DNA from 3 places in the Enterobacter sp. 186315 genome. Region 2 is predicted to be linked to each of the others. Evidence: predicted binding sites of a transcription regulator. Region 2 holds the regulator's gene; each other region holds the start of a gene.
What was found. Region 2 encodes PurR, which represses purine synthesis genes. Its sites were predicted from a motif close to CANGCAAACGTTTGCNTG; they were not measured.
Positions count from the first base shown of each region.

Region 1: the regulator PurR is predicted to act here: its motif matches at 2,475-2,492, upstream of ACSVHP_RS06450 (nucleoside-specific channel-forming protein Tsx).
Region 3: the regulator PurR is predicted to act here: its motif matches at 3,561-3,578, upstream of purL (phosphoribosylformylglycinamidine synthase).

Region 1 covers NZ_JBPTTK010000004.1:113,509-123,559, reverse strand. Annotated here, with positions in the region: gene ribH (6,7-dimethyl-8-ribityllumazine synthase) at 1-22, opposite strand, end outside; gene ribD (bifunctional diaminohydroxyphosphoribosylaminopyrimidine deaminase/5-amino-6-(5-phosphoribosylamino)uracil reductase RibD) at 110-1,213, opposite strand; gene nrdR (transcriptional regulator NrdR) at 1,218-1,667, opposite strand; gene ACSVHP_RS06455 (DUF3251 domain-containing protein) at 1,822-2,361, shown strand; gene ACSVHP_RS06450 (nucleoside-specific channel-forming protein Tsx) at 2,631-3,515, shown strand; gene secF (protein translocase subunit SecF) at 3,664-4,635, opposite strand; gene secD (protein translocase subunit SecD) at 4,646-6,493, opposite strand; gene yajC (preprotein translocase subunit YajC) at 6,521-6,853, opposite strand; gene tgt (tRNA guanosine(34) transglycosylase Tgt) at 6,876-8,003, opposite strand; gene queA (tRNA preQ1(34) S-adenosylmethionine ribosyltransferase-isomerase QueA) at 8,059-9,129, opposite strand; gene acpH (ACP phosphodiesterase) at 9,223-9,804, shown strand; gene ACSVHP_RS06415 (peroxiredoxin) at 9,932-10,051, shown strand, end outside.
Region 2 covers NZ_JBPTTK010000001.1:168,090-178,140, reverse strand. Annotated here, with positions in the region: gene ACSVHP_RS00865 (C40 family peptidase) at 221-988, shown strand; gene sodB (superoxide dismutase [Fe]) at 1,110-1,691, shown strand; gene ACSVHP_RS00855 (MFS transporter) at 1,727-2,893, opposite strand; gene cydH (cytochrome bd-I oxidase subunit CydH) at 3,061-3,150, opposite strand; gene purR (HTH-type transcriptional repressor PurR) at 3,448-4,473, shown strand; gene punR (DNA-binding transcriptional activator PunR) at 4,491-5,402, opposite strand; gene punC (purine nucleoside transporter PunC) at 5,517-6,716, shown strand; gene cfa (cyclopropane fatty acyl phospholipid synthase) at 7,014-8,162, shown strand; gene ACSVHP_RS00825 (riboflavin synthase subunit alpha) at 8,192-8,833, opposite strand; gene mdtK (MdtK family multidrug efflux MATE transporter) at 9,060-10,051, shown strand, end outside.
Region 3 covers NZ_JBPTTK010000010.1:112,932-122,982, reverse strand. Annotated here, with positions in the region: gene ACSVHP_RS13675 (PTS transporter subunit EIIC) at 1-665, shown strand, start outside; gene yfhb (phosphatidylglycerophosphatase C) at 669-1,304, shown strand; gene tadA (tRNA adenosine(34) deaminase TadA) at 1,452-1,958, shown strand; gene mltF (membrane-bound lytic murein transglycosylase MltF) at 1,846-3,396, opposite strand; gene purL (phosphoribosylformylglycinamidine synthase) at 3,666-7,553, shown strand; gene qseE (two component system sensor histidine kinase QseE/GlrK) at 8,086-9,519, shown strand; gene qseG (two-component system QseEF-associated lipoprotein QseG) at 9,516-10,051, shown strand, end outside.

The DNA.
Region 1 (10,051 bases), on a different contig from region 2:
CAGCAGCTTCAATAATGTTCATACTCTTCCTTTACGGGTTCATTTGGCCCCGCAGGGGGGCGGATTTTATCATAATACTTTGCGCACTGCTTCCCTATTTCGGGCGCATTTACGCTGTCGTTAAATGGAGGCAAACATCCGGGCCAACAGGGCGGATCTCGCTAAATTTCAGTTGTGGCGCATCGGCCAGTTTTTCAAGACCGGGCAGCACAAACAGGCCGCGCGCATCGTTACCTAACAGTTTAGGCGCTACGTAGACAATCAGTTCGTCCACCAGCCCTGCCTGTAACAGCGCGCCCGCAAGCGTAGGGCCCGCTTCTACCCAGATGCTGTTCACCTGCTGTTTGCCAAGCAGCATCATCAGCACCACCAGATCGAGCTTCCCGTTATGCTCCGGCACCTTAACGGTGCGCACGTTTTCCGGCCATTCACGCGTATCGTCTTTCGTGCGTGCAATCCAGGTTTCACCGGGCTGCTGCACAATGCGATGCTCCGGCGTCACGCGGTTATGACTATCAATAATGATACGCAGCGGCTGACGCAGATTTTCCTGCGGATAGAGCGCCTGAGTATCAGCATTGAGTTCGTCCCAGCGCACGGTCATGGCCGGATCGTCAGCCAGGACGGTTTCGCTGGTGGTGAGGATAGCATGGCTTTGCGCGCGCAGACGTTGCACATCGCGCCTTGACTGCGGTGAGGTGACCCACTGGCTTTCGCCGTTCGCCATCGCCGTGCGCCCATCGAGAGAAGCGCCAAGCTTTAGCTGAATATAGGGGAACCCGGTGCGCATACGTTTCAGGAAGCCCTTATTGATGGCTTCAGCATCGTTCATCATCAGGCCGTGGCTGACGTCGATCCCCTCCTGTTGCAGGCGATAAAGCCCGCGCCCCGCGACCTGCGGGTTAGGATCCTGCATTGCCGCGACCACGCGGGAAACGCCGGCGGCAATCAGCGCCTCGCAGCACGGCGGCGTGCGCCCGTGATGGCTGCATGGCTCAAGCGTGACGTAAGCGGTCGCGCCGCGCGCCTTCTCGCCCGCCATGCGCAGGGCATGGACTTCAGCATGAGGCTCACCGGCACGATAGTGAAAGCCCTCGCCCACGATTTCGCCGTCTTTGACGATCACGCAGCCGACGTTCGGATTAGGATGGGTGGTAAAACGCCCGCGCTGCGCCAGCTTTAGCGCTCGCGCCATGTAAATCTCGTCCTGCATGGGCTTAGTCCTGTAGACGGGCGATCTCTTCGCCGAACTCTTTGATATCTTCGAAACTGCGATAGACAGAGGCGAAGCGGATATAGGCAACTTTATCGAGCTTTTTCAGCTGTTCCATTACCAGGTTGCCGATCATTTTGCTTGGGACTTCGCGCTCGCCGGTGCCGCGCAGGTAGGATTTGATGTGATTTAACGCCATTTCGACGTCATCGGAGCTGACGGGGCGTTTTTCCAGCGCTTTTAACATACCGCTGCGCAGCTTCTCTTCGTTGAACGGCTCGCGCACGTCGTTACTTTTTACGACCCGAGGCATTACCAGCTCAGCCACCTCAAAGGTGGTGAAACGTTCGTTGCAAACCAGGCACTGCCGGCGGCGGCGTACGGAGGATCCTTCGCCGACAAGGCGAGAGTCGATTACTTTGGTATCCACAGCGGAGCAGAATGGGCAATGCATACGGTGTCCCTGATATCTGTTTATCTGATGTCTATTTTACCCTGATATGGGCAGACAACAAAAGAAAGAGCGCTTTTGAGACAAAGGATCTATGCCTGGGAGTGAGTTGCTGGCTACCATTACGGCGATCCGTTATTTCAAGGAAATAAACGCAATGACAAGACGTTACCTAAGAATTCTCCTGGTGGGAAGCCTCTTATCCCTGAGCGCGTGCGCACAGCAAACTGAAGTCCGCGAAATGAAGCAGAGCGTTAATACGCTCAACTCAGCGATGGACAAGCTGAACAAGGAAACCGTGAAGATCACCCAGCAGAACGCGCTGAATGCAAAATCCAGCAGCGGCGTCTATCTGCTGCCCGGGGCAAACACTCCCGCCCGGCTCAACAGCCAGATTGGCACTCTGAAAATGTCGCTGGTTAACGTAGCAGCCAACGCGGATGGTACGCGCGCAACATTGCGCATTCAGGGCGAGTCCAACGATCCGCTGCCTGCCTTTAGCGGCACCGTCGAGTGGGGCCAGATCCAGGGTACCACCGAAAGCTATCAGGAAGTGAACGTTAAGAACCAGCTGATTACCGCCCCGGCCAGTACGCTGGCACCGAGCGACGTGGATATTCCCCTCCAGCTTAGCGGTATCACGCCCGAACAGTTAGGGTTTGTCCGCATCCACGACATCCAGCCAGCCGCGCAATAATCCCCTTCTTCTAGCGGAGTGAAATGTCACTCCGCTAACATTTACATTTCGTATGGATTGGCAACATAAATGTTTGCCGCTACAATCCCCGCCGTTTAAAGTACGCAAACGTGAACGCAATCGATTACGCGTGTGAGAGATATGTGAAACAACACATATTTTTGTGAGCAAGGATTCCTATAATAGGCTCCGCAGAAACACGAAATATTTAGAAACGCAATTCGCGCATTTTTCACTCCCGGAAGGGAATTTCAATCAGTGGCATGATTATGAAAAAAACATTACTCGCAGCTGGCGCAGCGCTGGCACTCTCCACCTCTTTCACTGTTAACGCAGCAGAAAACGATAAGCCTCAGTACCTGTCCGACTGGTGGCACCAGAGCGTTAACGTGGTAGGCAGCTATCACACCCGCTTCGGACCGCAGATCCGCAACGATACCTACCTGGAATACGAAGCGTTCGCCAAGAAAGACTGGTTTGATTTCTACGGCTACATCGATGCCCCGGTATTCTTCGGCGGTAACACCGATGCGAAAGGTATCTGGAACAATGGTTCTCCGCTGTTCATGGAAATCGAACCGCGTTTCTCTATCGACAAGCTGACCGGTACCGACCTGAGCTTCGGTCCGTTCAAAGAGTGGTACTTCGCGAACAACTATATCTACGACATGGGTCGTAACGATTCCCAGGAGCAGAGCACCTGGTATATGGGTCTGGGTACCGACATCGATACCGGTCTGCCAATGAGCCTGTCCCTGAACGTCTATGCGAAATACCAGTGGCAGAACTACGGTGCGGCGAACGAAAACGAGTGGGATGGCTACCGTTTCAAAGTGAAATACTTTGTGCCAATCACTCAGCTGTGGGGCGGTAACCTGAGCTATATCGGCTTCACCAACTTCGACTGGGGTTCTGACCTTGGCGACAACGACTTCCGCGACCTGAACGGTAAGAAAGCGCGTACCAACAACTCCATCGCCTCCAGCCATATCCTGGCGCTGAACTACGATCACTGGCACTACTCTGTTGTGGCGCGTTACTGGCACAACGGTGGTCAGTGGAACGACGACGCGAGCCTGAACTTCGGCAACGGTGACTTCAGCGTCCGTTCTACCGGTTGGGGTGGTTACCTGGTTGTAGGTTACAATTTCTAATCCGCAGCCTGTTCGCCGGGTACGGCTACGCCTTACCCGACCTGCAAAACCTGTAAGCACAAAAGCCAGCTCAAGAGCTGGCTTTTTTAATACGCAAAAAAAATCCCGGCCATCGGACCGGGATTTCGATAACGCACTATTCGTTGCCTTACGGCAGAATTGACGGCTGATCCGCCCCTTCTTTTTCGACCTTCTGCTGGAGCAGGTGTTCGCGCTTCATGCCAAGCTTCAGTGCCAGAGCGGACGCAACGTAAATAGACGAAGCAGTACCGATAGAAACACCAATCAGCATGGTCAGCGAGAAGCCTTCCAGAACCGGGCCACCGAACAGGAACAGCATCAGGATAACCATCAAGGTGGTACCGGATGTGATCAAGGTACGGTGCAGCGTCTGGGTCAACGACACGTTGAAGATTTCGTACGGCGTACCGCGACGGATCTTACGGAAGTTTTCACGAATACGGTCAGATACCACGATGCTGTCGTTCAGTGAGTAACCGATAACGGACATCAGGGATGCCACGATAGTCAGGTCGATCTCAATGTGGAACAGCGACAGGATCCCCATGGTGATCACCACGTCGTGCGCCAGTGCGATAACCACACCCGCCGCCAGTCGCCACTCGAAGCGGAAACCGACGTACACCAGGATAGAGATCAGCGCGACAAGCAACGCCATCGCACCGGTCTGCGCCAGGTCTGCGCCTACGCTTGGCCCCACGAACTCAATACGCTTAACCGCCGCATTCTGGTTAGTGGTTTCGTTAATCACGTTAACGACCTTGCTGCCCAGCTCCTGGCTGCCGTTGGCATCGTGTACCGGTGGCATACGTACCATGATGTCGCGGCTGCTGCCAAAGTTCTGCAACAGCGGCTCTTCAAAGCCCGCTTTTTGCAGAGACACGCGCATCTGGTCCATATCGACCGGTTTTTCCAGGGAAATTTCAATCACCGTACCACCGGTGAAATCCAGACCCCAGTTGAAGCCTTTAACGCCCATGATGGCGATGGACAGAATCAGCAGAAAACCTGAAATGCCGAAGGCCCAGTAGTCCCAGCGCATAAAGTCCCAGACTTTACGGCCGTGGTTCAATTGTTCAACAGTATATTCCTGTGCCACAACGCACTCCTCAGATAGACAGCTTTTTGACGCGCTTGCCGCCGTACAGCAGGTTCACGATGGCACGGGTGCCGACAATAGCGGTAAACATAGACGTTGCAACACCGATACCGGTTGTAATCGCAAAGCCTTTGATAGCGCCAGTACCCACTGCATACAGGATAAGAACCTTAATCAGTGTTGTTACGTTCGCATCGAAGATGGAGCTGAAAGCACCTTTGTAACCTTCATCAATCGCCTGCTGTACAGAGCGACCGTTGCTCAACTCTTCTTTGATACGTTCGTTTATCAGAACGTTGGCGTCGACCGCCACCGCAAGGGTCAGAACGATACCCGCAATCCCCGGCATGGTCAGCGTTGCGCCCGGCAACAGCGACATGATACCGATGATCAGTACCAGGTTCGCCACCAGCGCGGAGGTCGCAATCAGACCAAACTTCTTATAGAAGAAGATCATGAAGAGGATGGAGACCACCAGACCGGCCAGACATGCTTCCAGACCCTGTTTGATGTTCTGCATACCCAGGGTTGGACCAATGGTACGTTCTTCAACAATCTGAATTGGCGCAATCAGCGCACCGGCACGCAGCAGCAGCGAGAGCTGACGCGCTTCGTTCGGGTTGTTGATACCGGTGATACGGAAGCTGTTACCCAGACGAGACTGGATGTTGGCGATGTTAATCACCTCTTCCTCTTTCACCAGCACCGCACGGCCGTTGGCATCTTTCTTACCGCTGTCTTTGTACTCCACGAACAGGGTCGCCATCGGTTTGCCGATGTTGTCCTTAGTGAAGTTAGACATGATGTTGCCACCCGCGCTATCCAGCGAGATGTTAACCTGCGGCTGGTTGTATTCGTCCTGGCTTGAAGTGGAGTCGGTGATATGGTCACCGGTCAGGATCACGCGTTTGTACAGCACAACTGGCTGACCTTCGCGGGTCTGTTTCACTTCAGAATCGCCCGGAATACGGCCAGAGGCAGCAGCGGACTGATCGACGTTGGAGTTAACCAGACGGAATTCCAGCGTTGCGGTTGCGCCCAGAATCTCTTTCGCACGCGCGGTATCCTGGATACCCGGCAGCTCAACCACGATACGGTCAGCACCCTGACGCTGTACCAGCGGCTCAGCAACACCCAGCTGGTTTACACGGTTACGCAGAATGTTGATGTTCTGCTGAACGGCGTATTCACGCGCTTCTTTAAGACGTGCATCTGTCATCACGGCGCGCAGCTGGTTGTTACCCTGAGAGGTAATCACCAGGTCACGGTGACGCGGGGTCAGGTAATCTACAGCCTGATCGCGTGCCGCACTGTCGCGGAACGTGATGCTCATGCCGTAGTTATCTTCTTTACGCACGGTGGTATAAGCGATGCCTTTTTCACGCAGATCGCTGCGCAGGCCGTCGATGTTTTGTTCCTGCAATTTGCCCAGCGCGGTATCCATATCCACTTCCATCAGGAAGTGAACACCACCACGCAGGTCAAGACCGAGTTTCATTGGCTCTGCGTTTAAGGCAGCCAGCCAACGCGGCGTTGCAGGAGCAAGGTTCAGCGCCACGACATATTTATCACCCAGCACGCCCATCAGCGCTTCGCGAGCGCGGAGCTGCGTGTCGGTGGTGTCGAAGCGAGCAAGAATTGCGCCCTCTTCCAGTGCCACAGACTTCGCGGTAATTTTTTCTTCTTGTAACGTTTTCTGGACCTGGATCAGCGTTTGCTCACTGGCGGCGACACCGCGCGCGCCAGTGATTTGAACGGCCGGATCCTCACCATACAGGTTGGGAAGCGCGTACAGCAGGCCGACGATAATCACGACGACCAGCATGATGTACTTCCACAAAGGATAACGGTTTAACACGGCAGTTCCCTTTGGGAAAAGTTTGAATTACAGCGCCTTCATCGTGCCTTTCGGCAGAACGGCAGCTACGAAGTCACGTTTGATAACCACTTCAGTGGTGTCGTTCAGCGCGATAGCAATGTAGCCGCTTTCAGCCACTTTGGTTACGCGACCAACCAGACCACCGTTGGTCAGCACTTCATCGCCTTTCGCGATGGAGTTCATCAGATTTTTGTGCTCTTTGGTGCGCTTCTGCTGTGGACGCAGGATCATGAAATAGAAGATCAGACCAAACACAACCAGCATCAGAATCAGAGACATCGGGCTGCCCTGCGCTGGAGCACCTGTTGCCGCTACCGCATCAGAAATAAAAAAGCTCATTCAAATTCCCTCATTATTAATATTAATCAACGTTCAAAGGTGGAACGGTTCGACCCTGACGTTGGTAGAAATCGGTCACGAAGCTCTCTAATTTACCCTCTTCAATAGCCTTACGTAAACCAGCCATTAAGCGCTGATAATAACGAAGATTATGAATGGTATTCAGACGCGCACCTAAAATCTCATTGCAACGATCGAGATGATGCAGATACGCACGAGAGTAATGGCGACAGGTGTAGCAATCGCACTCAGCGTCGAGCGGACTGGTGTCACTTTTGTGCTTCGCGTTACGGATTTTCACCACGCCATCGGTAACGAACAGATGGCCGTTACGCGCGTTGCGGGTTGGCATGACGCAGTCGAACATATCAATGCCGCGACGCACGCCTTCAACCAGATCTTCTGGTTTACCCACACCCATCAGGTAACGTGGTTTATCAGCAGGGATTTGCGGGCAAACATGCTCCAGAATACGGTGCATGTCTTCCTTTGGCTCACCTACTGCCAAACCGCCGACAGCGTAGCCATCAAAGCCTATCTCTACCAGACCTTTAACGGAGATATCGCGTAAATCTTCGTAAACGCTGCCCTGAATAATGCCGAAGAGCGCGTTTTTATTCTGAAGAGAATCAAAACGGTCGCGGCTACGCTTCGCCCAACGCAGAGACATCTCCATTGAACGCTTAGCGTAATCCCAGTCAGCCGGGTATGGCGTACATTCGTCGAAGATCATCACGATGTCGGAACCGAGATCGTACTGAATCTCCATCGATTTTTCCGGATCGAGGAAGATCGGATCGCCGTTGATTGGGTTACGGAAGTGAACGCCCTGCTCGGTGATCTTGCGGATATCGCCCAGGCTAAAGACCTGGAAACCGCCAGAGTCGGTGAGGATAGGGCCTTTCCACTGCATGAAGTCGTGCAGGTCACCGTGCAGCTTCATGATTTCCTGGCCAGGACGCAGCCACAGGTGGAAGGTGTTACCGAGGATAATTTGTGCGCCAGTGGCTTCGACTTCTTCCGGCGTCATCCCTTTTACGGTGCCGTAGGTGCCAACAGGCATAAACGCGGGGGTTTCCACCACGCCGCGATCGAACACCAGGCGACCACGGCGTGCGCGGCCATCGGTGGTATCAAGTTCAAATTTCATTCAGATTCCTCTGTGCCAGAAAAACAGTCCAACACATTATTCTGGTGCCGCGGACTTATTCCCCGACACGCTCGTTCAAAGCCAGCGGATTGTACGTGATAAACATCGCGTCCCCGTAGCTAAAAAAGCGATATTTTTGTTCTACCGCAGACTTGTAGGCCGCCATCGTGTGCTGATAACCCGCAAAAGCGGACACCAGCATAATCAGCGTGGATTCAGGCAGATGGAAGTTGGTCACCAGCGCATCAATCACTTTGTACTGATAGCCTGGATAGATAAAGATTTGCGTATCGCCGAAGAACGGCTCGATCAGATCGCTTTTCGCAGCCTGTGCGGCGCTCTCAAGGGAACGCACTGAGGTGGTGCCGACCGCCACCACGCGGCTGCCGCGAGCCTTCGCCGCCAGCACCGCGTCAACCACCTCCTGCGGCACTTCGGCATATTCAGAGTGCATGATATGGTCTTCGATGCTGTCTACGCGCACCGGCTGGAAGGTGCCCGCGCCGACGTGCAGCGTGACAAACGCCATCTCAATGCCTTTGGCGCGCAGTTTTTCCAGCAGCGGCTCGTCAAAGTGCAGCCCCGCCGTCGGTGCGGCGACCGCGCCGGGCTTCTGGCTATAAACCGTTTGATACAGCTCGCGATCGGCCTCTTCGTCCGGACGCTCAATGTACGGCGGCAGCGGCATGTGGCCGATGGTGTTCAGAATATCGAGCACCGTGCGTTCGTCGTTGAATTCCACTTCAAACAGCGCATCGTGGCGCGCGGTCATGGTCGCCTTAATGCTTTCGTCGTCGCCCAGCAGCAGCTCTGCGCCCGGCTTCGGCGCTTTGGATGCGCGAATATGTGCCAGAATACGTTTATCATCGAGCATACGTTCGACCAGCACTTCAATCTTGCCGCCGCTGGCTTTACGGCCAAACAGACGCGCCGGGATCACGCGGGTATTGTTAAAGACCAGCAGATCGCCAGGGTTGAGCTTGTCGAGCAAATCGGTGAAAGTACCGTGCGTCAGCTCGCCCGTAGGCCCGTCCAGTGACAGTAAACGACAGCTACTGCGCTCAGGCATTGGATAGTGAGCAATCAGGGATTCAGGTAGTTCAAAGGAGAAATCGGCGACGCGCATGACGTATACTCGTGACTTAAAAACAGGCGGCATAGTCTAGTGCTCACACCCTTTTGCTGCAACAACTAGCCGCATCCTGGATAAACATAACGCATGAATTTTCTCGCTCACCTGCACCTCGCCCATCTCGCCGACAGCTCCCTCTCCGGGAATTTGCTGGCCGATTTTGTGCGCGGAAATCCTGCGGAAAGTTACTCCGCTGACGTTGTCGACGGGATTTTTATGCATCGCCGCATCGACGTGTTAACCGACAACCTGCCGGAAGTGAAAGAGGCCAAAGAGTGGTTCCGCCCGGAGACGCGTCGCGTTGCGCCCATTACCCTCGACGTAATGTGGGATCATTTCCTGTCTCGCCACTGGGCACAGCTCTCGCCGGAGATGCCGTTGCAGGAATTCATTCATTACGCCCATGAACAGGTGGCGCTGATTTTGCCGGAATCGCCGCCTCGCTTCGTCAATTTGAATCACTATATGTGGTCAGAACGCTGGCTGGAGCGCTACCGCGAAATGGCGTTTATCCAGAACGTGCTGAACGGCATGGCCAGTCGCCGCCCGCGTCTGGACGCCCTGCGCGACTCGTGGCACGACCTGGATACCCATTACGCCGCGCTGGAAACCCGCTTTTGGCAGTTCTATCCGCGCATGATGGCGCAGGCCAAAAACAAACAGCTTTAATATCACTGTCATTGATAGGTTAAAGCTTGGTGAACGATTGTTAGCGCCTCTTTGTGTTCCTGATGAACACTCTCTATACTGGCCCGCGTTGCGTTCCAAATAACCTTAGTATCTACAGGAGAATCATATGGTTCTGGTAACTCGTCCGGCTCCGGATTTTACAGCTGCCGCAGTTCTGGGTAACGGTGAAATCGTTGAAAACTTCAATTTCAAACAGCACACCAACGGCAAAGCGACCGTTCTGTTC
Region 2 (10,051 bases):
GCATTCAATATATAGTTTAACCCTGCTGCGCATAAGGTTTTGCTCAAGGAGCGAGCAACAGTGTGTCAAATCGATCAATTTTTTTGCACTCGCTAACGAAACATAATTTTAGATTGAAAAATGCTATTAACTTCCGGGCTTTTTATAGATTAGAATCGACGGGTTTTGAAAATCATTCGCAGGTAGTATTGATGACCTGCAATTACCAGAGGATTGGCCAGTGGCGCGGATAACTAAAATCTCGATCACGCTCTGTGCTTTATTGTTTACATCACTCGCATTCACGCCAGCGGCTAACGCATCACAGCAGGTGCGGCATTCTGCCGTGCAAAAAACGCATCTGGCGAAAAACACAGAACGTAAGAAAAAAACCACCAGCAAAACCGAAAAGAAAAAAACCACAGCAACTACCAAACGTACGACCTCCAGCAAAGCCAAAGTCGCCCGCATCACCCCTTCCAGCACGCGTAAAGTTCAAAAAACGGCCGCAAACCTCGTCAACGAAAAATGTACCGTCCGTAAAGGGCGTAAAACCAAGTGCGTGAAAGGGATGAAAATCGCTGAAGTGCATAAGGTGCGCGTACAGAAGGCGCAGAAAACGGCACTGAATAAGCTGATGGGGCAGATCGGCAAACCTTACCGCTGGGGCGGCACATCGCCGCGTACCGGATTCGATTGCAGCGGCCTGGTCTATTACGCCTATAAAGATTTAGTGAAATTCCGTATTCCTCGCACCGCGAACGAAATGTACCACCTGCGTGACGCCTCCCCGGTTAATCGCGGCGAGCTCGAAAACGGCGACCTGGTCTTCTTCCGCACCCAGGGGCGCGGTACGGCTGACCACGTTGGCGTTTATGTTGGCAACGGGAAATTCATCCAGTCCCCGCGCAGCGGCCAGGACATTCAGATTACCTCTCTGAGTGAAGATTACTGGGTTCGTCATTACGTTGGCGCCCGCCGCGTCATGACCCCGCAGACCATCCGCTAACCCCTGCCCTGCCGCACTGCGGCGGGGTAAGTTCCTCTTTTGCATACCCTTTCAATTTGCTACTCTATCCCTGTTGTCTGTATGGTTATTGGCAACATTAAAAACAATAAGGAGAGATGCAATGTCGTTCGAATTACCTGCATTACCGTATGCAAAAGACGCCCTGGTCCCACATATTTCTGTGGAAACCCTGGAATATCACTACGGCAAACACCACCAGACCTACGTCACCAACCTCAACAACCTGATTAAAGGCACCGACTTTGAAGGCAAAACGCTGGAAGAGATCGTGCGTAGCGCTGACGGTGGCGTATTCAACAACGCCGCTCAGGTCTGGAACCACACCTTCTACTGGCACTGCCTGGCACCAAACGCGGGCGGAGAACCGACCGGCGAACTGGCTGCGGCCATCAACGCCGCGTTCGGCAGCTTTGCGGATTTCAAAGCGAAATTCACCGACGCCGCGATCAAAAACTTCGGCTCCGGCTGGACCTGGCTGGTCAAAGAGGCGGATGGCAAACTGGCTATCGTGTCAACGTCTAACGCAGGTACACCGCTGACCACCAGCGCAACCCCGCTGATGACCGTCGATGTGTGGGAACACGCCTACTACATTGATTACCGTAACGCGCGCCCGAACTATCTGGAGCATTTCTGGGCGCTGGTTAACTGGGAATTTGTTGCGAAGAACTTCGCAGCGTAAGAGACACGCAGAAGGGTTCGCCCTTCTGCGTTTTTTTATTCTGCCGCGCAGGCGGCTTCCGGCTGTTTGCGACCGGACATCAACACCAGCAGCAATCCCAGCGCTGCGATAATTGCGCCCATCACCGGCACAAAGCTGTATCCCAGCCCGCCTGAAATCACCGCACCGCCGGCTGCCGCACCCAGCGCATTGCCGAGGTTGAACGCCCCGATATTCACCGATGATGACAGCCCCGGCGCCTCGTGCGCCACGCGCATCACCCGCATCTGCAACGGCGGCACAACGGCAAAGGTCGCCGCACCCCAGATAACCATCGCCACCGCCGCGCCAATTTCATTGCGCGCCAGCCACGGGATCGCCACCATAATGACAATCAGCAGGGTCAAAAAGCCCTTCAGCGTGCCGCTGACCGAGCGATCCGCAAACTTGCCGCCGAGGAAATTGCCCACCGAGAAGCCGACGCCAATCAGCACCAGCATCGCGGTCACAAACAGCGGCGTGGCGTGAGTGATGTCGTGCAGCACCGGCGAAATATAGGTATAGAGCGTAAACATCGCTCCCGCGCCCAGCACGGTAGTCAGCAGTGCAGACAACACCTGAGGGCGCAGCAGCACCGACAGCTCTTTACGCACGTCAGGACGCTCCCCTGCGCTGCCCTTCGGCAGCGAGAAGAACAGCGCCGCCATCGCCACCACGCCAAGCCCCGCCGTGGCGAGGAAGGACATACGCCAGCCAATGGCTTCGCCTAACCAGGTCGCAGCGGGCACGCCGCCGATATTGGCGATCGTCAGCCCCATAAACATGGTTGCTACGGCGCTTGCCTGCTTGTGCTTCGGCACCACGCTTGCGGCCACCACTGAACCCAGGCCGAAGAAGGCCCCGTGGTTAAGGCTCGTCAGAATACGCGACAGCATCAGCGTGGTGTAATCCGGCGAAATGGCGGAGAGCACGTTGCCCAGCGTAAAAATAGCCATCAGGAAAATCAGCGCATTGCGTCGCGCACGGTGAGAGAGCAGCAGCGTCATTAACGGCGCGCCGATCATCACGCCAATGGCGTAGGCGCTGATCAGCATCCCGGCGGCCGGGATCGAGACATCCACGCCCCGGGCGATAACGGGCAGTAATCCCATTGGGGAGAATTCAGTGGTGCCAATCCCGAAAGCGCCAATCGCCAGGGCCAGCAGGGGAAAATTGATTTTCATGGGTCAACTCCGGTTGCCGTGTCATTACGCGACACAGGACAAAGAAGCCGAAAGCATGACACCAATCACAAAAAATGAGAAGTTAACAATTTGGCAAAAGATTTTTGCTGAAGAAGTAACAATCGAGGAAGGTATTGAGGAGGGAGAAGGCTCTCCCCCCTTGTAAATCAGTGCAGCGCGGCCGTCAAACCGCCAGCCACGATTAACGCCAGCACGATAACGGTGGTAACAAGCGAAAACTTCAGATCGGAACTCATCAATTTTTCTCCTTTTAATCCCCCCACGAAAAGTGAGCTTGCTCATTTTTACACAGTTCAGGTCAAAAATCTTCCTGGATTTAAACCGATCCTCATTTTAACTCTTCCCCTTTTCATCAAGATAGGACAAAATTCCACGCTAAATTTATTAGCGTACCGGCCATTGATCCCCTCCTGACGTCCCGTGTCGTTTTCCCGGCGTGCCGCAATCCAGAATTGCGCGTTAAGGGTGTGAGAAGGCAAACGTTTACCTTCCCGTTTTTCAGGAGCTTAGGATATGGTCTGGAGTGACATTTAATGGCAACAATTAAAGACGTGGCAAAACGAGCAAACGTTTCCACTACAACCGTATCACATGTAATTAACAAAACCCGTTTTGTTGCTGAAGAAACGCGCAACGCCGTCTGGGCGGCGATCAAAGAGCTGCACTACTCTCCAAGTGCGGTGGCGCGTAGCCTCAAGGTAAACCACACCAAGTCGATTGGTTTGCTGGCGACCAGCAGCGAAGCGGCCTATTTCGCTGAAATTATCGAAGCGGTTGAGAAAAACTGCTTCCAGAAAGGCTACACCCTGATTCTGGGCAACGCCTGGAACAGCATTGAAAAGCAGCGCGCCTATCTGTCGATGATGGCGCAAAAGCGCGTGGATGGCCTGCTGGTGATGTGCTCCGAATATCCGGAGTCCGTGCTTTCGATGCTGGAAGAGTACCGTCATATCCCGATGGTGGTGATGGACTGGGGCGAAGCGCGCGCAGACTTCACCGACTCGGTTATCGATAACGCCTTCGAAGGCGGCTACATGGCCGGACGTTACCTGATTGAACGCGGTCACCGCGAGATTGGCGTGATCCCGGGCCCGCTGGAGCGCAACACCGGTGCCGGTCGTCTGGCGGGCTTTATGAAAGCGATGGAAGAAGCGCTGATCGCCGTACCGGAAAACTGGATCGTGCAGGGTGACTTTGAGCCGGAATCCGGTTACCGCGCGATGCAGCAAATCGTGTCCCAGCAGCACCGTCCGACCGCCGTATTCTGCGGCGGCGATATCATGGCGATGGGCGCGCTGTGTGCCGCCGACGAGCTGGGCCTTCGCGTGCCGCAGGATATTTCGGTGATCGGGTATGACAACGTGCGCAACGCGCGTTTCTTCACCCCGGCGCTGACCACTATCCACCAGCCGAAAGATTCGCTGGGCGAAACGGCCTTCAATATGCTGATGGACAGGATCGTGAACAAGCGCGAAGAGTCCCAGTCTATTGAGGTTCATCCGCGTCTTATCGAGCGCCGCTCGGTCGCAGACGGCCCGTTCCGCGACTACCGCCGTTAATCTCTTTACGGGGCCAGCTAAGCTGGCTCCCGTAGCCACTCCCGGTTCAGGGTTTCGCTATCCCCTAAATAATCCAGAAGCCAGGCCATCGCGGGCGAGACGTCGTTTTGCTGCCACGTCAGGCAACAGGCCGCGTCCGGGAACGGGTTCTCAAGCGCCAGCGCCACCCACTCTCCGGCATCGATGCGCGGGCGCGCAAAATGGACCGGCACCATCGCCACGCACAGCCCCGCCGACAGACAGGTCGCGGAGGATTCCCAGTCCGGCGCCACCACCCGTCGCTGGTTGTCCAGCAGCCAGGTGATGCGCTTGGGCAGCGAGCGCGAGGTATCTTCCAGCACCAGCGACGGCCAGTCGCGCAGCGTGTCGTCGCTCAGCGGCCCGGCTATTTGCGCCAGCGGATGCGTGCTTGCCACCACGCACGTCCAGCTCAGCATGCCCATATCCCGAAACGCGTAGCGCCCCCCTACCGGAATGGCCTGGGTCGCGCCGATCGCCATCTCTGCCCTGCCGTCCGCCAGCGCGTCCCATACGCCGTTGAACACCTCCTGGGAGACGCGCAGCTCCACGTCGGAGAAATGACGATAGAAATCCACAATCATCTGCCGGGTGCGTTCGGGCTTGACGATGTTATCCACCGCAATCGACAGGTGCCCGCGCCAGCCGTTGGCGATCTGCTGGCACTGCTCGCGGGTGATCTGCATTTTTTTGATAACAGAACGCCCTTCTTTTAAAAACCACGCCCCCGCAGGCGTTAATTCCACGTCGCGATGGCGGCGTTCAAAGAGCGGAACTGCCAGCCACTCCTCTAACTGCCGCACCGTATAGCTGATGGCTGACGGGACGCGGTGCAGTTCCTGCGCGGCTGCGCTAAAGCTGCCGTTACGGGCGACAGCGTCCACCACTTCAAGAGAATAATCTGACCACATTTTCTGCCTGCAAAATTTTTGAATGCAACCGCCAAATATTAGCGTTTCACAAGCCGCTTTGCACTCCCTACACTTTGCGCCAATTACACCTGCCTCCTGAAGGAGAATAAAAGAATGCAACCTGGGAAAGGATTTTTAGTCTGGCTTGGCGGTCTGAGCGTGCTGGGCTTCTTAGCCACCGACATGTATTTACCCGCTTTTGCCGCCATGCAGGAGGATCTGCAAACCCCTGCCGCCGCCATCAGCGCCAGCCTGAGCCTGTTCCTTGCCGGTTTTGCCTTTGCGCAGCTGCTGTGGGGGCCGCTCTCGGATCGTTTTGGCCGTAAGCCGGTGCTGTTGCTGGGCCTGGCGATTTTTGCCGTGGGCTGTCTGGGGATGCTGTGGGTTCGCGACGCGACCTGGCTGCTGGTGCTGCGCTTCGTTCAGGCGGTGGGCGTGTGTGCGGCGGCGGTCACCTGGCAGGCGCTGGTCACGGATTACTATCCGGCGTCGCGCACTAACCGTATTTTCGCCACCATCATGCCGCTGGTCGGCCTGTCTCCGGCGCTTGCCCCGCTGCTGGGAAGCTGGATCCTGGCGCATTTCGACTGGCAGGCTATTTTCGCTACGCTGTTTGCTATCACCCTTGTCCTGATGCTGCCCGCGTTTGCGCTTAAGCCCGCGCATAAAAAAGTTCTGCATCCCGAAGCGAAACCGATCACCTTTACCTCGTTACTGCGTAGCAAAGCCTATCGCGGAAACGTGCTGATTTACGCGGCCTGCTCTGCGAGCTTCTTCGCGTGGCTGACGGGTTCACCCTTTATTCTTCACGATATGGGCTACAGCCCGGCGGCGATTGGCCTGAGCTATGTCCCGCAGACCATCGCCTTCCTGATTGGCGGATACGGCTGTCGTGCGGCGCTGCAAAAATGGCAAGGCCAGCAGATGCTGCCCTGGCTGATGGTGCTCTACGCCCTCAGCGTAATCGGTACCTGGGCGGTCGGGTTTATTCCGGGCGCGGGTCTGGCTGAGATCTTGATTCCGTTCTGCGTGATGGCAATTGCAAATGGTGCGATTTACCCGATTGTGGTGGCGCAGGCGTTACGCCCGTTCCCGCAGGCTACGGGGCGTGCTGCCGCCTTGCAGAATACGCTTCAGCTTGGCCTCTGCTTCCTGGCAAGCCTGGTGGTCTCTGCCCTGATTACCACTCCGCTGCTGACCACCACCAGCGTGATGCTGGTAACCGTTGCGCTGGCGGTACTTGGCTACAGGATGCAATCGTCCGCTCAGAAAGCGTCAGATAACGGCACGCAGGCGGAAACGTCGCACGCATAATCGCGGCTGAAATTATGTTACATTTCAGTGATTAGGTTGCTAAGAATTTTCTATTGAATCACCAAATTTTGAGGCCTATACTAAATTTGGTTCGATTAAATACGATAAATATTAAGTGTTAACGGGAGCCGGAGTGCTCCCGTTTTACCATGGAAGGCATTTCGGCAAGGGCTATCCCCTTCCTCTGTTCTACGTCGGATATTAGCCTCACGGTGGAATACCGTGAGATTTCTCACAAACCAAAAAAAGCGTCTACGCTGTTTGAAGGTTCTGATCACAGCAGGTGATGGAGAAGCTATGAGTTCATCGTGTATAGAAGAGGTCAGCATTCCGGACGATAACTGGTCCAGAATCGTCAGTGAACTATTGGGTCGTGCAGGCATCGCCATCAACGGGCCGTCCCCCTCGGATCTTCAGGTCAAACATCCCGATTTTTTCAAGCGCGTGTTGCAGGAGGGATCGTTAGGCCTGGGTGAGAGTTATATGGACGGCTGGTGGGAATGCGAGCGGCTGGATATTTTTTTCACAAGCGTATTACGCGCCGGGCTGGAAAATCAGCTCCCCCGCCATTTCAAAGACACTCTCCGCGTGGCGTCTGCCCGCCTGTTTAATTTGCAAAATAAGAAGCGGGCGTGGATCGTCGGTAAAGAGCATTACGATCTCGGTAATGACCTTTTTAGCCGGATGCTCGATCCCTTTATGCAATATTCCTGCGCCTACTGGAAAGAGGCCACCACCCTTGAAGATGCCCAGCAGGCTAAACTGCGTCTGATCTGCGAGAAATTGCAGCTACAGCCGGGAATGCGCGTGCTGGATATCGGCTGCGGCTGGGGCGGGCTTGCCCAGTTTATGGCGCAGAATTACGGCGTCAGCGTGGTGGGCGTGACGATTTCTGCCGAGCAGCAAAAGATGGCGCTGGAACGCTGTCAGGGGCTGGATGTGGATATCCGTCTTCAGGATTACCGCGACCTTAACGAGCAGTTCGATCGCATTGTCTCCGTGGGCATGTTTGAGCACGTCGGGCCGAAAAATTACAAAACCTATTTCGAGGTCGCCGATCGTAACCTGAAGCCTGACGGTATTTTCCTTTTGCACACCATCGGCTCTAAGCGCACCGACAACAATGTCGATCCCTGGATCAATAAATACATCTTTCCGAATGGCTGTTTACCGTCCGTTCGCCAGATTGCGAACGCCAGCGAGCCGCATTTTATTGTGGAAGACTGGCATAACTTCGGCGCGGATTACGACACCACACTGATGGCATGGCACGCGCGCTTCCAGGCGGCCTGGCCGGAAATTGCAGACAACTATTCCGAACGATTTAAACGCATGTTTAGCTATTATCTGAACGCCTGCGCGGGTGCATTCCGGGCGCGTGATATACAGCTCTGGCAGGTTGTTTTCAGCCGTGGGGTTGAACACGGCCTGCGCGTGGCCCGATAAAAAATAACCCCGGATATCCGGGGTTGTTTTTATTCCGCTTCTGCCGCCCTGATAATTGCCGCCTCTTTTGCGGCCAGCACGCGTTCAACGGTATCCACTACCGCCTGGGTCTGCGGATCTATTTCAATATTCACGCGATGGCCCAATTTTTTCGCCCCCAGCGTGGTGCGCTGCAATGTTTCTGGAATTAAATGCACGCAGAAACGTGTCGCCGTGACTTCACCCACCGTCAGGCTAATACCATCAATACCAATAAATCCTTTATAAAGGATGTATTTCAGTAATGAAGGGTCCTGCACTTTAAACCAGATCTGGCGGTTATTTTCGGAAGTCAGTATTTTCGCAACTTCCGCCGTGGTCATAATGTGGCCCGACATCAAATGTCCGCCAATCTCATCGCTGAATTTCGCGGCGCGCTCAACGTTGACAGTATCACCGACCACCAGCTCGCCCAGATTGGTGATCCGCAGCGTTTCTTTCACTAAATCAAAGCTGATGTGGTTGCCGTTAATTTCAGTCACCGTCAGGCAACACCCGTTATGCGCAACCGACGCGCCTGTTTCCAGGCCATCGAGCATATATTCCGGCATCTCGATAACGTGGGTGCGGAAATTGGGTTTTTCATCAATGGACACCAGTTTAGCCGTGCCCTGAACAATACCAGTAAACATGCTTACAACTCCTGTTTCTTGCGTACGGTGGTGACACCGTTTAATCCCACCACAATAACAGTTGGAAAAACAGGTTGCCAGTGGAGCGCATTTTCCGGCGATTTTTTCACTAGATAATTAGTTAAACCCCGCTACAATAGCTGGCGCCCCCCTGCATTTTCTTCTTGCTGCCCGTTATGGCGGCTTTTTTTAGTCTCTCTTATAACAACAATTCAAAGGTGTTCACGTGCAGAAGTACATGAATGAAGCGCGTCAATTATTGGCACTGGCTATACCGGTGATCGTCGCGCAGGTTGCCCAAACCGCAATGGGATTTGTGGATACGGTCATGGCCGGTGGCTATAGCGCCACCGATATGGCCGCCGTAGCTATCGGTACCTCTATCTGGCTCCCGGCCATTCTCTTTGGTCACGGTCTGCTGCTGGCCCTGACCCCGGTCATCGCCCAGCTTAACGGCTCCGGGCGTCGCGAACGCATCGCGCATCAGGTTCGCCAGGGGTTCTGGCTGGCAGGTTTTGTTTCGGTGCTGATTATGGTCGTGCTCTGGAATGCCGGGCATATTATTCGCGCTATGGACAATATCGACCCTGCCCTTGCAGATAAAGCCGTGGGCTATCTGCGTGCGCTGCTGTGGGGCGCGCCGGGCTATCTCTTCTTCCAGGTGGCGCGTAACCAGTGCGAAGGGCTGGCAAAAACCAAGCCCGGCATGGTGATGGGATTTATCGGCCTGCTGGTTAACATTCCGGTGAACTACATCTTTATTTACGGTCATTTTGGCATGCCGGAGCTGGGTGGCGTTGGCTGCGGCGTGGCAACTGCGGCGGTTTACTGGGTGATGTTCTTTAGCATGATTACCTACGTTAAGCGCGCCCGCTCGATGCGCGATATCCGTAATGAATCCTCTTTCAGCAAGCCGGATACCGCCATTTTATCGCGACTGGTACAGCTCGGTCTGCCTATTGCCCTGGCGCTGTTTTTCGAGGTAACGCTGTTTGCGGTTGTCGCCCTGCTGGTCTCCCCGCTGGGGATTGTGGACGTGGCCGGACACCAGATCGCGCTGAACTTCAGCTCGCTGATGTTCGTGCTGCCGATGTCGCTCGCGGCGGCGGTCACTATCCGCGTCGGGTTCCGTCTGGGGCAAGGCTCCACGCTTGATGCGCAAACCGCTGCTCGCACCGGGCTGGGCGTCGGCGTGTGTATGGCGGTCTGTACCGCGCT
Region 3 (10,051 bases), on a different contig from region 2:
AAAAGCTGCGCACGCTGCTGCCCGGCTCTATCGAGCTTATCCTTAACCCGCTGCTGACCACCCTCATCACCGGCAGCGTGGCGATTGTCGCGCTGCAACCGCTGGGCGGATGGATCTCCGAAGCCATCGCCCACGGCGCGTCGCTGGCTATCGATCGCGGCGGCTTGCTGGTGGGGGCGGTGCTGTCAGGCACCTTCCTGCCGCTGGTGCTGACGGGGCTGCATCAGGGGCTGGTGCCTATCCACGTTGAGCTGGTGCAGGCGCACGGGTACAACGCGCTGCTGCCGATTTTGTCGATGGCGGGCGTGGGGCAGGTGGGGGCGGCCATTGCGGTACTGATGAAGACCCGCAACGCGAGGCTGAAAAAGGTGATCAAAGGGGCGCTGCCGGTCGGGCTGCTGGGTGTCGGCGAGCCGCTGATTTTCGGCGTCACGCTGCCGCTGGGTAAACCCTTCCTTGCCGCCTGTCTGGGTGGTGCGGTAGGCGGGGCGCTGATCAGCTACTGGAAGGTGGCGACGGTGATCACCTTCGGGATTTCCGGTTTACCGCTGGCATTAACCATCGTGACCGGAAAAGTCATGCTCTATCTGTTAGGCTATTTAGTAGCGGTAATCGCCGGGTTCATGTTTACCTGGCTGTTAGGATTTAACGACCCAGAGGAGTAAGGTTTGGCTAATCACGAGCGTCGCGTTGTCTTTTTTGACCTGGATGGAACGCTGCATCAGCAGGATATGTTCGGAACGTTTATGCGTTATCTGCTGCGGCGTCAGCCCCTGAATGCGTTGCTCGTGCTTCCGCTCTTACCGGTGATTGGCCTGGCGCTGCTGGTTAAAGGCCGCGCCGCCCGCTGGCCCATGAGCCTGCTGCTGTGGGGATGTACCTTTGGGCACAGCGACGCGCGCCTTAAACAGCTCGAACGGAACTTTGTGCAGTGGTTTCGCGGTCACGTCACCGCGTTTCCCGTGGTTCAGCAAAGGCTCACCAACTATCTTGCCGAAAACGATGCCGATATCTGGCTGATCACCGGCTCCCCGCAGCCGCTGGTGGAGCAGGTCTATTTCGATACCCCGTGGCTGCCGCGTGTGAATCTTATCGCCACTCAGGTTGCGCGGGGCTACGGCGGCTGGGTGCTGACCATGCGCTGCCTGGGACATGAAAAAGTGGTGCAGCTTGAGAAGCAGATCGGCACGCCGCTGCGTCTTTACAGCGGCTACAGCGACAGCAAGCAGGACAACCCGCTGCTCTATTTTTGCCAGCACCGCTGGCGCGTTACGCCGTCCGGTGAACTTCAGCAACTCGAATAGACAAATTCATACACTAAATCATTCAAGTTGGATCAAGGCGGCAAGTCTGGGGTGAGCAGACGCAGCCAACGCAGAGGCGGCTTGAAGGATGACGTGTATATAGCGGGTGTGTATAATGCCGCCCGCTTTCAACTGGAGTACTTACCGTTGTCCACCCCTGAACTGAATCACGAATACTGGATGCGCCACGCGCTGACGCTGGCGCAACGTGCCTGGGAAGAGGGCGAAGTGCCCGTGGGCGCGGTGCTGGTTCATAACAACCAGGTGATTGGTGAAGGCTGGAATCGCCCGATCGGTCGTCACGATCCGACCGCGCACGCTGAAATCATGGCGTTACGCCAGGGCGGGCTGGTGCTGCAAAACTATCGCCTGCTCGATACCACGCTGTACGTCACCCTTGAGCCGTGCGTGATGTGCTCGGGCGCAATGGTACACGGCCGTATCGGCACGCTGGTGTTTGGCGCGCGGGATGAAAAAACCGGCGCGGCGGGATCCCTGATGGACGTGCTGGGCCATCCCGGCATGAATCATCAGGTGAATATTATCGGCGGGGTGCTTGCACCAGAATGTTCGGGTCTGTTGAGTGACTTCTTTCGAATGCGCCGGCAGCAGAAAAAGCAACAAAAGGCAGAATTGAAGCAGGCGGGCGATTAAGCTCGTCCGGTGCCACTACCGGATAACTCTGCGCCAGCTGTTGCGCCTCGGCGGCCTCTTTTTCCTTCTCCAGCAAATATCCCACCAGGCTTATCTGATACTTACGGATATTCTCCACGTACGCGTAGGCCTCGTGACCGCGCGCGTAGCCGTAGGTCAGCTTGTTGTACCAGGGCTTCTGGCTCAGGAGCGGCAGACGCTGTTTTACGTCAGACCAGCTGTCCGGATTCCCTTTGGTTTTCGCCGTCAGCGCGCGCGCGTCGAGCATATGCGCGTAGCCCATGTTGTAGGCCGCCAGCGCAAACCAGATGCGCTCTTCCTCCGGCACCGTTTCCGGCACTTTAGTCATCATATCCTGCAAATAGCGCGCGCCGCCGCTGATGCTCTGCTCGGCGTCGGTGCGATCCGTCAGGCCGAGGCTCTGGGCGGTATTTTTGGTGAGCATCATCAGCCCGCGCACGCCGGTGGGGGAGGTGGCCTGGGTGTCCCAGTGGGATTCCTGATAGGAGATTGCCGCCAGCAGGCGCCAGTCGATCTCCTGGGCATATTTCTCGAACAGAGGCTGGAGATCGGGCAACACGCTGTCGACGGCGCGCAGGAAGCTGCGGGTGTCAACGTAGTCAAAATCATCGCCGTGGCCGAGGTACTTCTCTTCCAGGCGCGCCAGCGTGCCGTCTTCGTTCATGGTGTTGAAGAAATCGAGCATCGCGGCTGACAGGGTTTGATCGTTATCGAGCTGGCTAAACCAGGTCACGGGCTGCTCGTCGGTCACGTCCAGCGCCACGGCGATTTCCGGATGCACGCGCTGGAAAAGGCTAATCGCCACCGAGTCCGCGACGGTGTAGGCCAGCTTTTTGTCTTTCACCTGTTCGAGCAGCGCGGTGGTTCCCAGCTTCGGATCGACCTTCCAGCTTAAATCAGGGAATTGCTTCTCTTTAAGAACGCGCAGATCGTCAATCGCCACGCTGCCCGGCGCGATGGTGAGCTGCTGCTCGTTAATCGAGGCCAGCGAGCGCGGGCGCAGGTTACCCACGCGGTACACCAGCTGCTGAGAAACAGAGTAATAGGTCGGGCCTGGCTGATAGTTTTTGCTGCGCTCGCTGTTATAAACCAGCCCGGCGGCCAGCACGTCGGCGTTGTCGTTATCGAGATCGTCAAACAGCTGGCTGATGTTCTGGCGCACGGTGATTTTCAGCTTCACGCCGAGGTAATCGGCAAACTGCTGGGCCAGCTCGTAGTCCAGACCGATGAGTTTGCCGTTGATGTCGCTGTAGATCAGCGGAGAGGTCAGGGTACTGACGCGCAGCTCTCCCCGCGCCTGGATGGCGGCAATACGGTTTTCGGCTTTGCCGAACCAGGGGATTGAAGGCCAAAGGGCCACTGCCAGCAGCAACGTCACTATGCCGATGAGCAGATAATTAATCTTTAATTTTTTCAATTAGTTAATTCTCTGCGCCGGGAAGTGCCTCAGTATGCTGTCGCCATGTTAAGAATAGGGTTTGCCATTGAATGAGCGGCATTTTGCGTAAACTTGCGCCAGTTGGCAACCCATTAGAGAAACAGGTCACATCTATTGATAAACGTCTGCGCAAATTTTATTTCGACGCAAACGGTTTCGTCGGCGCTCAGGATTCTCTATAATGACGCCCGTTTTCCCCCCCTTGCGCACACTGTAAGCGCCTCAGGCGCTTCGAAGACGAGAGACTTATGATGGAAATTCTGCGTGGTTCGCCTGCACTGTCTGCCTTCCGTATCAACAAACTGCTGGCACGTTTTCAGGCAGCCGACCTTCCGGTAAGCAATATTTACGCTGAGTATGTCCATTTTGCTGACCTGAATGCTCCCCTGAATGCAGAGGAACGCGTACAGCTTGAACGCCTTCTCAAGTATGGCCCAAGCCTGAGCAGCCATACGCCGATCGGCAAACTGATTCTGGCCACGCCGCGCCCTGGCACCATCTCCCCCTGGTCTTCCAAAGCCACCGACATCGCCCACAACTGCGGCCTGAACCAGATTACCCGTCTGGAGCGCGGCGTCGCCTATTACGTTGAAGCCTCGACCCTGACCGCTGAACAGTGGCAGACGGTGGCCGCAGCGCTGCACGATCGCATGATGGAGAGCGTGTTTACCTCTCTGGACGACGCGCAGAAGCTCTTCTCGCACCATCAGCCTGCGCCGGTACAGAGCGTGGATCTGCTGGGGCAGGGCCGTCAGGCGCTGATCGACGCCAACCTGCGTCTGGGTCTGGCGCTGGCGGAAGACGAAATCGACTATCTGCACGACGCGTTCGTTAAGCTCAACCGCAACCCGAACGACATCGAACTCTACATGTTTGCGCAGGCTAACTCCGAGCACTGCCGCCACAAGATTTTCAACGCCGACTGGATTATCGACGGCGAACAGCAGCCGAAGTCGCTGTTCAAGATGATCAAAAACACCATGGAACAGACCCCTGACCACGTGCTGTCGGCCTATAAAGACAACGCCGCGGTAATGGAAGGCTCCGAAGTGGGCCGCTTCTTCGCCGATCGCGAAGCGGGGCGCTATGACTTCCATCAGGAGCCTGCGCATATCCTGATGAAGGTCGAAACCCATAACCACCCGACGGCGATCTCGCCGTGGCCGGGTGCGGCGACCGGCTCCGGCGGTGAAATCCGTGACGAAGGGGCAACCGGACGCGGCGCGAAGCCAAAGGCCGGGCTGGTGGGCTTCTCCGTATCCAACCTGCGTATCCCGGGCTTTGAGCAGCCGTGGGAAGAGGACTTCGGCAAGCCGGAGCGCATTGTCACCGCGCTGGATATCATGACCGACGGCCCGCTGGGCGGCGCGGCGTTCAACAACGAATTTGGTCGCCCTGCGCTGAACGGCTATTTCCGTACCTACGAAGAGAAGGTTGAGAGCCACAACGGCGAAGAGCTGCGCGGCTACCATAAGCCGATCATGCTGGCGGGCGGGATCGGCAACATCCGCGCCGATCACGTGCAGAAAGGCGAGATCGTGGTGGGCGCGAAGCTGATCGTCCTCGGCGGCCCGGCGATGAACATTGGTCTGGGCGGCGGGGCGGCGTCTTCTATGGCATCCGGCCAGTCCGATGCGGATCTTGATTTTGCTTCCGTACAGCGCGACAACCCGGAAATGGAGCGTCGCTGCCAGGAAGTGATCGACCGCTGCTGGCAGCTGGGCGACGCTAACCCAATCCTCTTTATTCACGACGTGGGCGCGGGCGGTCTGTCTAACGCCATGCCGGAGCTGGTGAGCGATGGCGGTCGCGGCGGGCGTTTCAACCTGCGCGATATCCTGAGCGACGAGCCGGGAATGAGCCCGCTGGAGATCTGGTGTAACGAATCCCAGGAGCGCTACGTGCTGGCGGTGGCCGCCGATCAGCTGCCGCTGTTTGACGAGCTGTGCCGCCGCGAGCGCGCGCCGTATGCGGTGATTGGTGAAGCCACCGAAGAGCAGCATCTCTCCTTAAGCGATACCCATTTCGACAACCAGCCTATCGATCTGCCGCTGGACGTGCTGCTCGGCAAAACGCCGAAGATGACCCGCGACGTGCAGACCCGCAAAGCGGCGGGCAAGGCGCTGGATCGTCAGGACATTACCGTGGCCGACGCGGTAAACCGCGTGCTGCACCTGCCTGCCGTGGCGGAGAAAACCTTCCTCGTGACCATCGGCGACCGTACCGTGACCGGCATGGTGTCGCGCGACCAGATGGTCGGCCCGTGGCAGATCCCGGTGGCAAACTGCGCCGTTACTACCGCGAGCCTCGACAGCTACTACGGCGAAGCGATGGCGCTCGGCGAACGTACCCCGGTGGCGCTGCTGGACTTCGCGGCCTCGGCCCGTCTGGCCGTGGGCGAAGCGCTGACCAACATCGCCGCCACGCAGATTGGCGATATCAAACGCATTAAGCTCTCCGCAAACTGGATGGCCGCAGCCGGTCACCCTGGTGAAGACGCGGGCCTGTATGAAGCGGTCAAAGCGGTGGGCGAAGAGCTCTGTCCTGCGCTCGGCCTGACCATTCCGGTGGGTAAAGACTCCATGTCGATGAAAACCCGCTGGCAGGAAGGCAGCGAGCAGCGCGAAATGACCTCGCCGCTGTCGTTAGTGATCACCGCCTTTGCGCGCGTGGAAGACGTGCGTCACACCATTACGCCGCAGCTGTCCACCGACGATAATGCCCTGCTGCTAATTGACCTCGGCAAAGGCCATAACGCGCTCGGTGCCACCGCGCTGGCGCAGGTTTACCGCCAGCTGGGCGACAAGCCTGCCGACGTGCGCGACGTGGCGCAGTTAAAAGGTTTCTACGATGCCGTTCAGGCGCTGGTTGCGCAGCGTAAGCTGCTGGCCTACCACGACCGTTCCGACGGCGGCCTGCTGGTCACGCTGGCAGAGATGGCCTTCACCGGCCACTGCGGCGTGGAAGCCAACATTGCGACGCTCGGTGACGATCGTCTGGCGGCGCTGTTTAACGAAGAGCTGGGCGCGGTTATTCAGGTGCGCGCAGAAGACCGTGACGCGGTTGAAGCGGTGCTGGCGCAGCACGGTCTGGCGGACTGTGTGCATTATCTTGGTAAAGCGGTGCAGGGCGATCGCTTTGTGATTGAAGCCGACGGCCATGCGGTGTTCAGCGAAAGCCGCACCACGCTGCGTATGTGGTGGGCAGAAACCACCTGGCAGATGCAGCGTCTGCGTGATAACCCGGAATGTGCCGACCAGGAACATGACGCAAAGGCCAACGACAACGATCCGGGCCTGAACGTGAAGCTCTCCTTCGACATCAACGAAGACATTGCCGCACCGTACATCGCGACCGGCGCGCGTCCAAAAGTGGCCGTACTGCGCGAGCAGGGCGTCAACTCCCACGTTGAGATGGCGGCGGCGTTCCACCGCGCGGGCTTTGACGCTATCGACGTTCACATGAGCGACCTGCTGGCCGGGCGTACCGGTCTGGAAGATTTCCAGGCGCTGGTGGCCTGCGGCGGTTTCTCCTACGGCGACGTGCTGGGGGCGGGCGAGGGCTGGGCGAAGTCCATCCTCTTCAACAACCGCGTGCGCGACGAGTTCGAAACTTTCTTCCACCGTCCGCAGACGCTGGCGCTGGGCGTGTGTAACGGCTGTCAGATGATGTCTAACCTGCGCGAGCTGATCCCGGGCAGCGGCGCCTGGCCGCGCTTTGTGCGTAACCAGTCCGACCGCTTCGAAGCGCGTTTCAGCCTGGTTGAAGTGACGCAAAGCCCTTCTCTGCTGTTGCAGGGGATGGTCGGCTCGCAGATGCCGATTGCGGTTTCCCACGGCGAAGGCCAGATTGAAGTGCGCAACGCCGCGCACCTGGCCGAGCTGGAAAGCAAAGGCCTGGTGGCGCTGCGCTTTGTCGATAACTTCGGCAAAGTCACCCAGACCTACCCGGCGAACCCGAACGGCTCGGCGAACGGCATTACGGCGGTGACCACTGAAAACGGCCGCGTGACGATCATGATGCCGCACCCGGAGCGCGTGTTCCGTACCGTAAGCAACTCCTGGCACCCGGAAAACTGGGGCGAGGACAGCCCGTGGATGCGTATCTTCCGCAACGCGCGTAAACAGCTGGGATAATTTCACCTAAATTTCCCTTCCAGGCCCGGCAAGCGTACGCGACGCCGGGCTTTTTTGTATCTGTCGCAAAATCGCGACATTCCCTTAACATCGCTGTCGTCAATTGGAGACATATAAGTTATTGATTTTTATGGGATGGAAAACGTTCCCGATAAGGTGTTGCTAATTAGCGACAGTTAGCGCAAAAATCATTCAGAGCCTAATGATTCTGTTTTTCATTAAAACACCTTATTTATCAGTGGCATAATTTATTTATTTGCAATCTGGCACGGGTGTTGCATAATAATAAGCAGTGGCTCATTCACCTTCTTATGTCAGCCCCTTCGGGACGCGCTACATAAACTTCGAATGACGCACAAACAGGTGCCTGCCGTCCAACTACTGATAAAAGCATTGCTTATCAGGCCAGGGCGAAACGTCGAGTAAGGCACCGCCTCATTCCATAACAAAGCCGGGTTTTTACCCGGCTTTGTTGTATCTGAAGGGCAGACTCGCTACGCTCTCCTGAAACCCACATGAAGAGAGTAATGTGTTGAAACGCTGGTCCCTTTTCCCTCGCTCATTGCGACAGCTCGTGATGATGGCGTTCCTGCTGATCCTGCTCCCTCTGCTGGTGCTGGCGTGGCAGGCGTGGCAAAGCCTTAACGCGCTCAGCGCGCAGGCGGCGCTGACCAACCGGACCACGCTTATCGACGCCCGGCGCAGCGAAGCGATGACCAACGCCGCGCTGGAGATGGAGCGCAGCTATCGTCAGTACTGCGTGCTGGACGACAGCACCCTGGAAAAGGTCTATCAAAATCAGCGCAAGCGCTACAGCGAAATGCTCGACGCCCACGCGGGCGTGCTGCCGGACGACAAGCTTTATCAGGCGCTGCGCCAGGATCTGAACGATCTGGCCCAGCTTCAGTGTAAAAACAGCGGCCCGGATACCGCCGCCGCCGCGCGTCTTGAAGCCTTCGCCAACGCCAATACCGAGATGGTGCAGGCCACGCGAACGGTGGTCTTCTCCCGCGGGCAACAGCTGCAACAGGAAATCGCCGAGCGCGGTCAGTTCTTCGGCTGGCAGGCGCTGGTGCTGTTTTTAGTCAGCCTCGGGCTGGTCTTACTCTTTACCCGCATGATCATCGGCCCGGTGAAGGGCATTCAGCGAATGATCAACCGCCTGGGCGAGGGGAAATCCCTTGGCGATACGGTAGCCTTTAAAGGGCCGCGCGAGCTGCGTTCGGTCGGGCAGCGGATTATCTGGCTTTCAGAGCGTCTGGCCTGGCTGGAGTCTCAGCGTCATCAGTTCCTGCGCCACATCTCCCACGAGCTTAAAACCCCGCTTGCCAGCATGCGTGAAGGGACCGAGCTGCTGGCGGACGAGGTGGCCGGGCCGCTCACCGTCGAACAAAAAGAAATTGTCGATATTCTCGATGCCAGCAGCCGCAATCTGCAAAAGCTCATTGAACAGCTGCTGGACTACAACCGTAAGCTTGCAGACGGCGCGGTGGCGCTGGAGAGGGTCGAGATTGAACCGCTGGTCGATATGGTGATCTCCGCCCATAGCCTGCCAGCACGAGCTAAAATGATGCATACCGAAGTGGATCTCAGCGAGTCGGCCTGCCTTGCCGAGCCGATGCTGCTGATGAGCGTGCTGGATAATCTTTATTCCAATGCGGTGCACTATGGTACTGAATCCGGTAACATTTATATCCGTAGCTATACGAATGGCTCACGGGTGCTAATTGATGTAGCCAATACGGGAACCCCGATCCCTGATGAAGAAAAGGCGATGATTTTTGAACCCTTCTTCCAGGGAAGCCATCAGCGAAAAGGGGCGGTAAAAGGAAGCGGTCTGGGGCTGAGCATTGCCCGCGACTGCATACGACGGATGCAGGGTGAGCTCCATATCGCCAGTGACGATCGCTCAGACGTCTGCTTCCGCATTGAACTGCCTCTTGAGCCGGAAAAATCAATAAAATGAATCTATGTCTGGTGAGTATGTCACACGTCTTTTTTCGCGCCGCGCGCGCGGTGTTTTCCAGCAAAAAATTACGCCTGAGTCTGCCCTGTATTCTGCTGGCAGGCTGTGTTTCCCATGCACCCAAAAGTGCAATCGAAGATAAAAAAGAGGCCACCTGGCCTGAAAATCAGCTGGCCGATTTCCTGACCACCCGCTGCGACGATATCTGGAACTTATCGGGGCACGACGTTGAAGCGAACCCGCTGTTCTGGCTGCGCGGCATCGACTGTTCGCAGCGGCTTTCGCCCGCCACCGCGCGCGCCCAGGCCGCGATGTTAAATGACGATACCTGGCAGGCGCTGTTCAAGCGGGCCATTTTGCTGGCGGATGCCAAAATTACCCCCGTTGAGCGTCGCGCCAATACCGCGCGTCTGGATCTGCTTGCCGCAAATATTCCGGGGCAGGTGCGCCCGGTGTATCAGCTCTGGCGTGACGGGCAGGTGCAGCAGCTTCAGCTGGCGGAAGAGCGCTCTCGCTACAGCAAGCTCCAGCA